One region of the Amycolatopsis sp. NPDC001319 genome, then DNA from elsewhere that is predicted to be linked to it. Evidence: riboswitches for the same ligand, from Rfam matches in the RefSeq annotation. Region 1 holds a riboswitch; the other holds the start of a gene.
What was found. Region 1 has a riboswitch for thiamine pyrophosphate ahead of ACFY1H_RS36765 (thiamine ABC transporter substrate-binding protein). Riboswitches for the same ligand answer to the same signal wherever they lie in the genome.
Positions count from the first base shown of each region.

Region 1 (3,479 bases):
TGCGCGGAAGCCGGCGAGGCTCCAGCCGTCCGGTGTGGACACCGACTCCAGCAGCAGCGCGACGATCGGCGTCATCAGCAGGGCGATCACGACCGTGGCCGCGCCGACCGTCCACCATTCGCCTTTTCTCGGCCGCCGGGGCGTGGCCTGCTTGAGTTTCACGGCGTTCTCACGGCGGCGCCGGGCGATCGCGCCCAGCGCGAGGGCGGCGAGGACGGCGGCGAACTGGATGAGCGACAGCGCGGCCGCTCCGGAGAGGTCGAGCAGGTCGACCGTGCGCAGGTAGATCTCGGTCTCGAGCGTGCGGTAGCGGCCGCCGCCGAGGATGAGCACCACGCCGAAACTGGTGGCGCAGAAGAGAAAGACGACCGCCGCGGCCGACGCGACGGCCGGGCCGAGCGCGGGCAGCGTCACCGTGCGGAAGGCCCGCCACGGCGAGGCGCCCAGCGCGCGGGCGGCTTCGGTCGCACGCGGGTCGAGGTGGCTCCACAGCCCGGCGACGGTCCGGGCGACCACGGCGACGTTGAAAAACGCGTTGGCCAGCACCAGCGGCAGCACACCGCCGTCGGGCCACAGCGCGCGGAACGCGAGCCCGACGACCACCGTGGGCAGCACGAACGGCACCAGCACCAGCGTGCGCGCCAGCCCGACACCCGGCAGCTTCACGCGCGCGAGCACGTAGGCCACCGGCAGCCCCGCGACCACGGCGACGACTGTCGACGCGGCGGCGCTGACCAGCGTGAACGCGGCGAGCTGCCACGTCTGCGCGTCGGCCAGGACCGTGTCCACGCCGCCGGCCGAGAAGCCGCGGCCGAGGATCGCGACGACCGGCCACGCGAAGAACACGACCAGGAACGCGACGGGCAGCAGGCCGAGCAGCGCCAGGCCCGCCGTGCGCGCGGTCTGCGCCGGCGTTACGCGCCCATGAGCGAGCGCCATTCACCGATCCACTTCTCACGGCCGGCCTGGATCTGGTCGGCGGGCAGAGTCGCGGGGTCCTGGGGCAGCGGCGCGGCCGCGGCCCAGCCGGCGGGCAGGTCGACGCCCTCGCGGGCCGGGTAGACGTACATGTTGGCCGCGACCGTCGTCTGGAACTGCTGCGACAGCAGGAAGTCGACCACCTTCTGGGCCTGCGGCACCTGCTTGGTGCCGGCGAGGACGCCGGCGTACTCGATCTGGCGGAAGCACGTGTCGAGCAGCGCCTTGGTGCGCGGCTTGCCGTCGTCGCCGATCTCGGCGGCCGGCGAGGACGCATACGAGACCACGATCGGGCGCGGGCCCTTGCCCGAGGAGCCGGAGAAGTCCTTGGTGTAGGCCTCTTCCCAGCCGCTGTCGACCTTGACGCCGTTGGCCTTGAGCTTGGCCCAGTAGTCGTGCCAGCCCTGCTCGCCGTACTTCGCCACGGTGCCCAGCAGGAACGCCAGCCCGGGCGACGCCGTAGCGGGGCTCTCGGCGACGGTGAGGTCCTTGTACTTCGGGTCGGCGAGGTCGTCGTAGGTCTTGGGTTCGGGCAGGTGCTTGCTCGCGAAGTAGGCGGGGTCGATGTTGACGCAGACGTCGCCGACGTCCACGGCGCTCAGGCGGTGCTGCGGATCCGCGGAGTACCGCTGCGGCCCGCGGTCGGCCTCGGGGCTCGTGTACGCCTGGAACACGCCCTCGCCCAGCGCGCGCGAGGCGAACGTGTTGTCGACGCCGAACGCCACGTCGCCGATCGGGTTGGCCTTGGTGAGCACCAGTTTGTTGGTGAGCTCCCCCGCGTCGCCCGATTTGAGGATCTTGAGCTTGATCCCGGACTGCCGCTGGAACGCGTCCAGCACGTCCTGCGGCGCGACGAACGAGTCGTGCGTGACGAGCGTGACCGTCGGGGTCTGCTGGGCGTCGCCGCCCGAGCTGCCGCCGGACAGCGAGCACGCGCTCGCCAGCGCCGTGACCGTGGCCAGGCCCAGCACCGTGCGTGCGGTCCGCGGAATCATCTGCCCTCCTTGCGCCGATGCGGGGAGAGCAGCCCTCCCTGCGCCGGCATGATCCGGAATCAGGTGCGAACGGTCGCGGGTCTCGGGCACCCGCCTCTCAGCCCGGCTGCACCGGACTCCCGTGGCAACCGTGCAGCGTAGCCCAAACGGGTTCACCATTGGACACATGGCGCAACTACTGAGCGACTCCGAGATCTCATCGGCCCTGGCCACCGTCCCCGACTGGCGCCGTTCCGGCGACTCCATCACCCGTACGGTCGACCTCCCGTCCTTCCCGGACGCCGTGACCTTCGTGGTCCGCGTCGGCTACCTCGCCGAAGCCGCCGACCACCACCCGGACATCGACATCCGCTGGCGCACCGTGACGCTCACCCTCTCCACCCACTCCGCGGGCGGCCTCACCTCGAAGGACTTCGCCCTCGCGGCCCAGATCGACTCCCTGTGATCTGCCCGACCCCGGCGACACCTCCCGCGGGCTGACACGTCCCCTCTTCGTACGCACTTCCACGGAGGGGACTTTCATGACCCAGGCGATCATCGTCGGCACCACCGCGTTCACCCTGATGGTGGCCTCCGCCGCCGCGGTCCTGTGGCGCACTTTCCGCGCCCATCGTGATCTCGACCACAGGCCGTAACACCACCCTTGATCAGCGCGCTATCCCAGCGGAATCCGCCCACCCCGCCCCGCTAGGACCCGCGATGAACAACTCGCCCACTGCCCTCTCCGCCACCCAGCGCGCCTGGATCACGCTGTTCGCGACGTCGTTCACGCTGGCGGCTTTGGTGGTGCTCGGCCTGCTGGGCTGAGCGCTTCTTTTCACTCTCCGAAGCACGCGGCGCCCGACGAACATCGGGCCGCCTCGAAGAGGTACTCCGCCCCCCGATTTCGTGAATTCGGTCCGCACCTTCACCAGACCCGGCGAATCAGCACCCGAAACGCCCAGTTTTGGCTAAGGTGGTTCTTTCGTCGGCCGCTGACGCCCGCCGACGAGGCAGGACTGGACATTGCGAAGCCCGAGGGACGACCTCGACGAAGCGTGTGCCGACTTCACCTCGGACTGGTCCGGCGGGCTGAAGAAGATCAAGGAAGCCGTCACCGGCATCAAGGGAGGCCTCGACAACGCGGTCCAGGGTTATGCCGAACTTGAAGAAGGCCTCAAGAGCTCACTCCAGCGCATGGCCGCCAAGGTCGAAGAGGCGACCGCCGGATGAGCGACGCCGACTACCCGGCTCTCCGGTTCGACCCGGCGCGCGGCAATGTCAGCACAGTTCGTGAACTGGCCAGGCAGATCAAGGACACCGCCACCTACACGGACGAAGCCTACAACGTGCTGAAATCCATCCAGGACAAGAAAGACGTCTGGACCGGCGACGCCGCCGAAGCGTTCGCCGGCAAGCTCGACCAGCTACCCGAATACCTCGACAGGGGCCAGAAATCGCTGACGCTGGCGGGCAAAGCCCTTGCCGATTGGTCCGACCGGCTCGACGCGCACCAGCAGAAAGCAA
Region 1 covers NZ_JBIAWY010000011.1:284,945-288,423, reverse strand. The annotation lists gene ACFY1H_RS36770 (ABC transporter permease) at 1-939, opposite strand, end outside; gene ACFY1H_RS36765 (thiamine ABC transporter substrate-binding protein) at 915-1,973, opposite strand; TPP riboswitch at 1,991-2,106, opposite strand; gene ACFY1H_RS36760 (4a-hydroxytetrahydrobiopterin dehydratase) at 2,140-2,418, shown strand; gene ACFY1H_RS36755 (hypothetical protein) at 2,979-3,185, shown strand; gene ACFY1H_RS36750 (putative T7SS-secreted protein) at 3,182-3,479, shown strand, end outside.

Region 2 (3,479 bases), on a different contig from region 1:
CATGTGGTGAGTATGTCAGGAAAATGTGAGCCATAGTCCATCCATTGTGGACGGTCAACGTGTCCTCGCTCACGGATGGGCAACGCGGGGAGTTCCTCGCGCGCCTTACTCGTTGAACACCGCGGGGGAAGTGGCCGGGCACTAGTAGATCGGGATCATGAGTCAGCAGCAGGAAAAGACGTCGGAGCAGGGCGAGAAGAAGAGTTTCCGCCCAGCACAGGTGGTGGCGACGGCACTGGCCGCCGTCACGGCCGCGTTGCTGGGCTCGACGCTGGGCGTGGCGGGCACCGTGGTGGGGGCCGGGGTGGCGAGCGTGATCACCACGGTCGGCGCCGAGCTGTACCTGCGTTCGCTGCAGCGCACGCGCGAGGCCGCGCTGAAGGCGCGCGCGGCGCTCGTGACCGCCGGGCAGCGCAAGGGGAGCAAGTCCGGGCTGTCGCCGGTGGACGATCCGGCGCAGATGCCCACCGTGCTGCTGCCGCTCGACCCGTCGGAGATGCCGACGGTGCGGATCTCGAAGCTCACCGAGCAGCCGGAGCCGGAGGAATCCTTCGGTGACAAGCTGCGGAAGCTGCGCTGGCCGTTGATCATCGGGACGAGCGTGATCGCCACGGCTATCGCGATCGCCGTGGCCGTGGGGGCGGACCTGGCCTCGGGCGGGAACGTCGGGCCTGGACTCTTCAAACCGGGCACCCCAGACACGACCCAGCAGCAGCGGCAGGACGACAGCCCGCCCACGACGTCGCAGAACAGCCCGCCGCCCAGCGAGACCGAGTCGAACACCCCGCCGCCGTCGTCCTCGTCGTCGAGCACGTCGACGAGCGAAAGCCCGACGTCTTCGAGCAGCTCGGACAGCGCTCCGCCGCCGTCGAGCACGGGCGGGGCGGCGTCGACCACGCCCAGCGCGCCGCAGACGAAGGCGGGTTCGGCGACGCCGACCCCCTAACCGAGCCGGGACTTCAGCGCCTGCGCGGCCGCCTTCGGGTCCTCGGCGTCGGTGATCGCACGGACCACGACGATCCGCGTCGCGCCGGCCGCCAGCACCTCCGGCAGCCGCTCGGTGTCGATGCCGCCGATCGCGAACCACGGCCGGTCGGTACCGGTTTCGGCCGTGGACCGGACGAGGTCCAGGCCCGGCGCGTACCGGCCGGGCTTGGTCGGCGTCGGCCAGCACGGGCCGGTGCAGAAGTAGTCCACGCCGTCCTCGGCGGCCGCCGCCGTAGCCTGCTGAGGCGAGTGCGTGGAGCGGCCGATCACCACGTCGTCGCCGAGGATGCGGCGCGCGAGCGGCACGGGGATGTCGTCCTGGCCCAGGTGCAGCACGTCGGCGCCCACGGCGAGGGCGACGTCGGCGCGGTCGTTCACCGACAGCAGCGCACCGTGGCGCGCGCACGCTTCGGCGAGCACCTCGAGTGCCGCGATCTCCTGCGCGGCCTCGAGCGGGGCGCCGTTCGTCTTGTCGCGCAACTGCACGATGTCGACGCCGCCGGCCAGCGCCGCGTCGACGAACTCGGCGAGGTCGCCGCGCGACGAGCGGGCGTCGGTGCACAGGTACAGCCGCGAATCGGCCAGGCGGGTGCGGATCTGTGATCCGGTCAGGGCGGGCATGGCGGGGACGTTACCCGCGCACTAGAGTGGGGTGGTCCGCACGGGAGCCCGAGGCACGGGCTGAGAGGGAGCTGCCGCTCCGACCGTGGAACCTGATCCGGGTCATGCCGGCGCAGGGAGCGTGATTCCCATGAGCGAGAACCTCACCGTCGTCGGCGGCGGTGTCATCGGCCTGTCCGCGGCTTGGCGCGCGGCGGCTCGCGGCCACCGCGTCACGGTGGTCGATCCGGCACCCGCGCGCGGCGCGTCCTGGGTGGCCGGCGGCATGCTGGCGCCCGTCACGGAGGCGTGGCCGGGTGAGGAGCACGTGCTCAGTCTGGGCGAGGAGTCGCTGCGGCGCTGGCCGGCGTTCGCGCGTGACCTCGCCGCGGAGGGCACGGACCCGGGGCTGGCCGAACACGGGACGATCGTGGTCGCGTTCGACAGCGCCGACGCCGGGCACCTCGACATCCTCGCCGAGTACCTGACGTCGCTGGGTCGCGACGTCGAGCGGCTCACCGGGCGGGCGGCGCGGCGGCTCGCGCCGGGCCTGGGTGCGGTGCGCAGCGGGCTCCACGTGCCGGGTGACCTGGCCGTCGACAACCGGAAGCTGCTGACGGCGCTGCTGGCGGCGTGCTCGAAGCGCGGGGTCGAGTTCTCCACCTCACGGATTGCTTCGCTCGACGACGTGACCGGTCCGGACACTCGCACTGTGCTGGCCGCCGGCGCGTGGACGGGCGCGTTGCACCCGCTGCTGGCCGACGCCGTGCGGCCGCTCAAGGGCGAGATCCTGCGGCTGCGGCCGCGACGAGGCTGTCTGCCGCCTCCGCCGTACACGGTGCGCGCGATGGTCGAGGGCCGGCCGATCTACCTCGTGCCGCGCGCCGACGGCGAGCTGGTTCTGGGCGCGACGCAGTACGAAGCGGGCTTCGACGAGGCCGTGACCGCGCGTGGCGTGCGGGAGCTGCTCGAAGGCGCCGAACGGATCCTGCCGGGCATCACGGAGTACGAGCTCGTCGAGATCGCCGCCGGGCTGCGCGCGGGGAGCCGCGACGCGCTGCCGTACATCGGGGAGCTCGGCGAAGGCGTGTACGCGGCGACGGGCCACCACCGCAACGGCCTGCTGATGGCCCCCGTGACCGCCGACGCCGTGGTCGCCTGGCTGGCGGGCGAGGCGCCGCCGGACGAGATCGGGGCGGCCGCGCCCGCCCGTTTGCTGGAGAAGGAGCGAGTCTGATGGAGATCAAGGTCAACGGGAGCTGGCGCGAGTTCCCCGACGGCGCCACCGTGTCCGAGGTGCTCGACGCGCTCGACGTGACCCGCCAGGGCGTGGCCGTCGCGGTGAACGGCGAGGTCGTGCGCCGGGGCGAGTGGGAGGCGTCGGTGGTGCCGAAGGGCGCGAACATCGACGTGCTGACCGCGGTGCAGGGAGGCTGACGATGGACGACGCGCTGGTCATCGGCGAACACAAGCTGTCGTCGAGGCTGATCATCGGGACCGGTGGTGCCGGGAACCTGTCGGTGCTGGAACGCGCGCTGATCGCGTCGGGCACCGAGCTGACGACCGTCGCCATGCGCAAGGCCGACGCCGACGGCGGCACCGGCGTGCTCGGTCTCGTGCGGCGCCTCGGGATCAAGCTGCTGCCCAACACCGCCGGCTGCCGCACCGCCGCGGAGGCCGTGCTCACCGCCCAGCTGGCCCGCGAAGCGCTCGACACGGACCTCATCAAGCTCGAGGTCCACGCCGACGACCGCACCCTGCTGCCCGACCCGTTCGAAACCCTGGACGCCGCGGAGCAACTGGCGGCCGACGGCTTCACCGTGCTCGCGTACACCAACGACGACCCCGTGCTCGCCCTGCGGCTCGAGGAAGCGGGTTGCGCCGCCGTGATG
Region 2 covers NZ_JBIAWY010000007.1:83,386-86,864, forward strand. The annotation lists gene ACFY1H_RS26745 (threonine/serine dehydratase) at 1-3, opposite strand, end outside; gene ACFY1H_RS26750 (hypothetical protein) at 158-946, shown strand; gene thiE (thiamine phosphate synthase) at 943-1,608, opposite strand; TPP riboswitch at 1,639-1,744, shown strand; gene thiO (glycine oxidase ThiO) at 1,739-2,824, shown strand; gene thiS (sulfur carrier protein ThiS) at 2,824-3,024, shown strand; gene ACFY1H_RS26770 (thiazole synthase) at 3,027-3,479, shown strand, end outside.
Region 2: another riboswitch for thiamine pyrophosphate. It lies ahead of thiO (glycine oxidase ThiO); the one in region 1 lies ahead of ACFY1H_RS36765 (thiamine ABC transporter substrate-binding protein).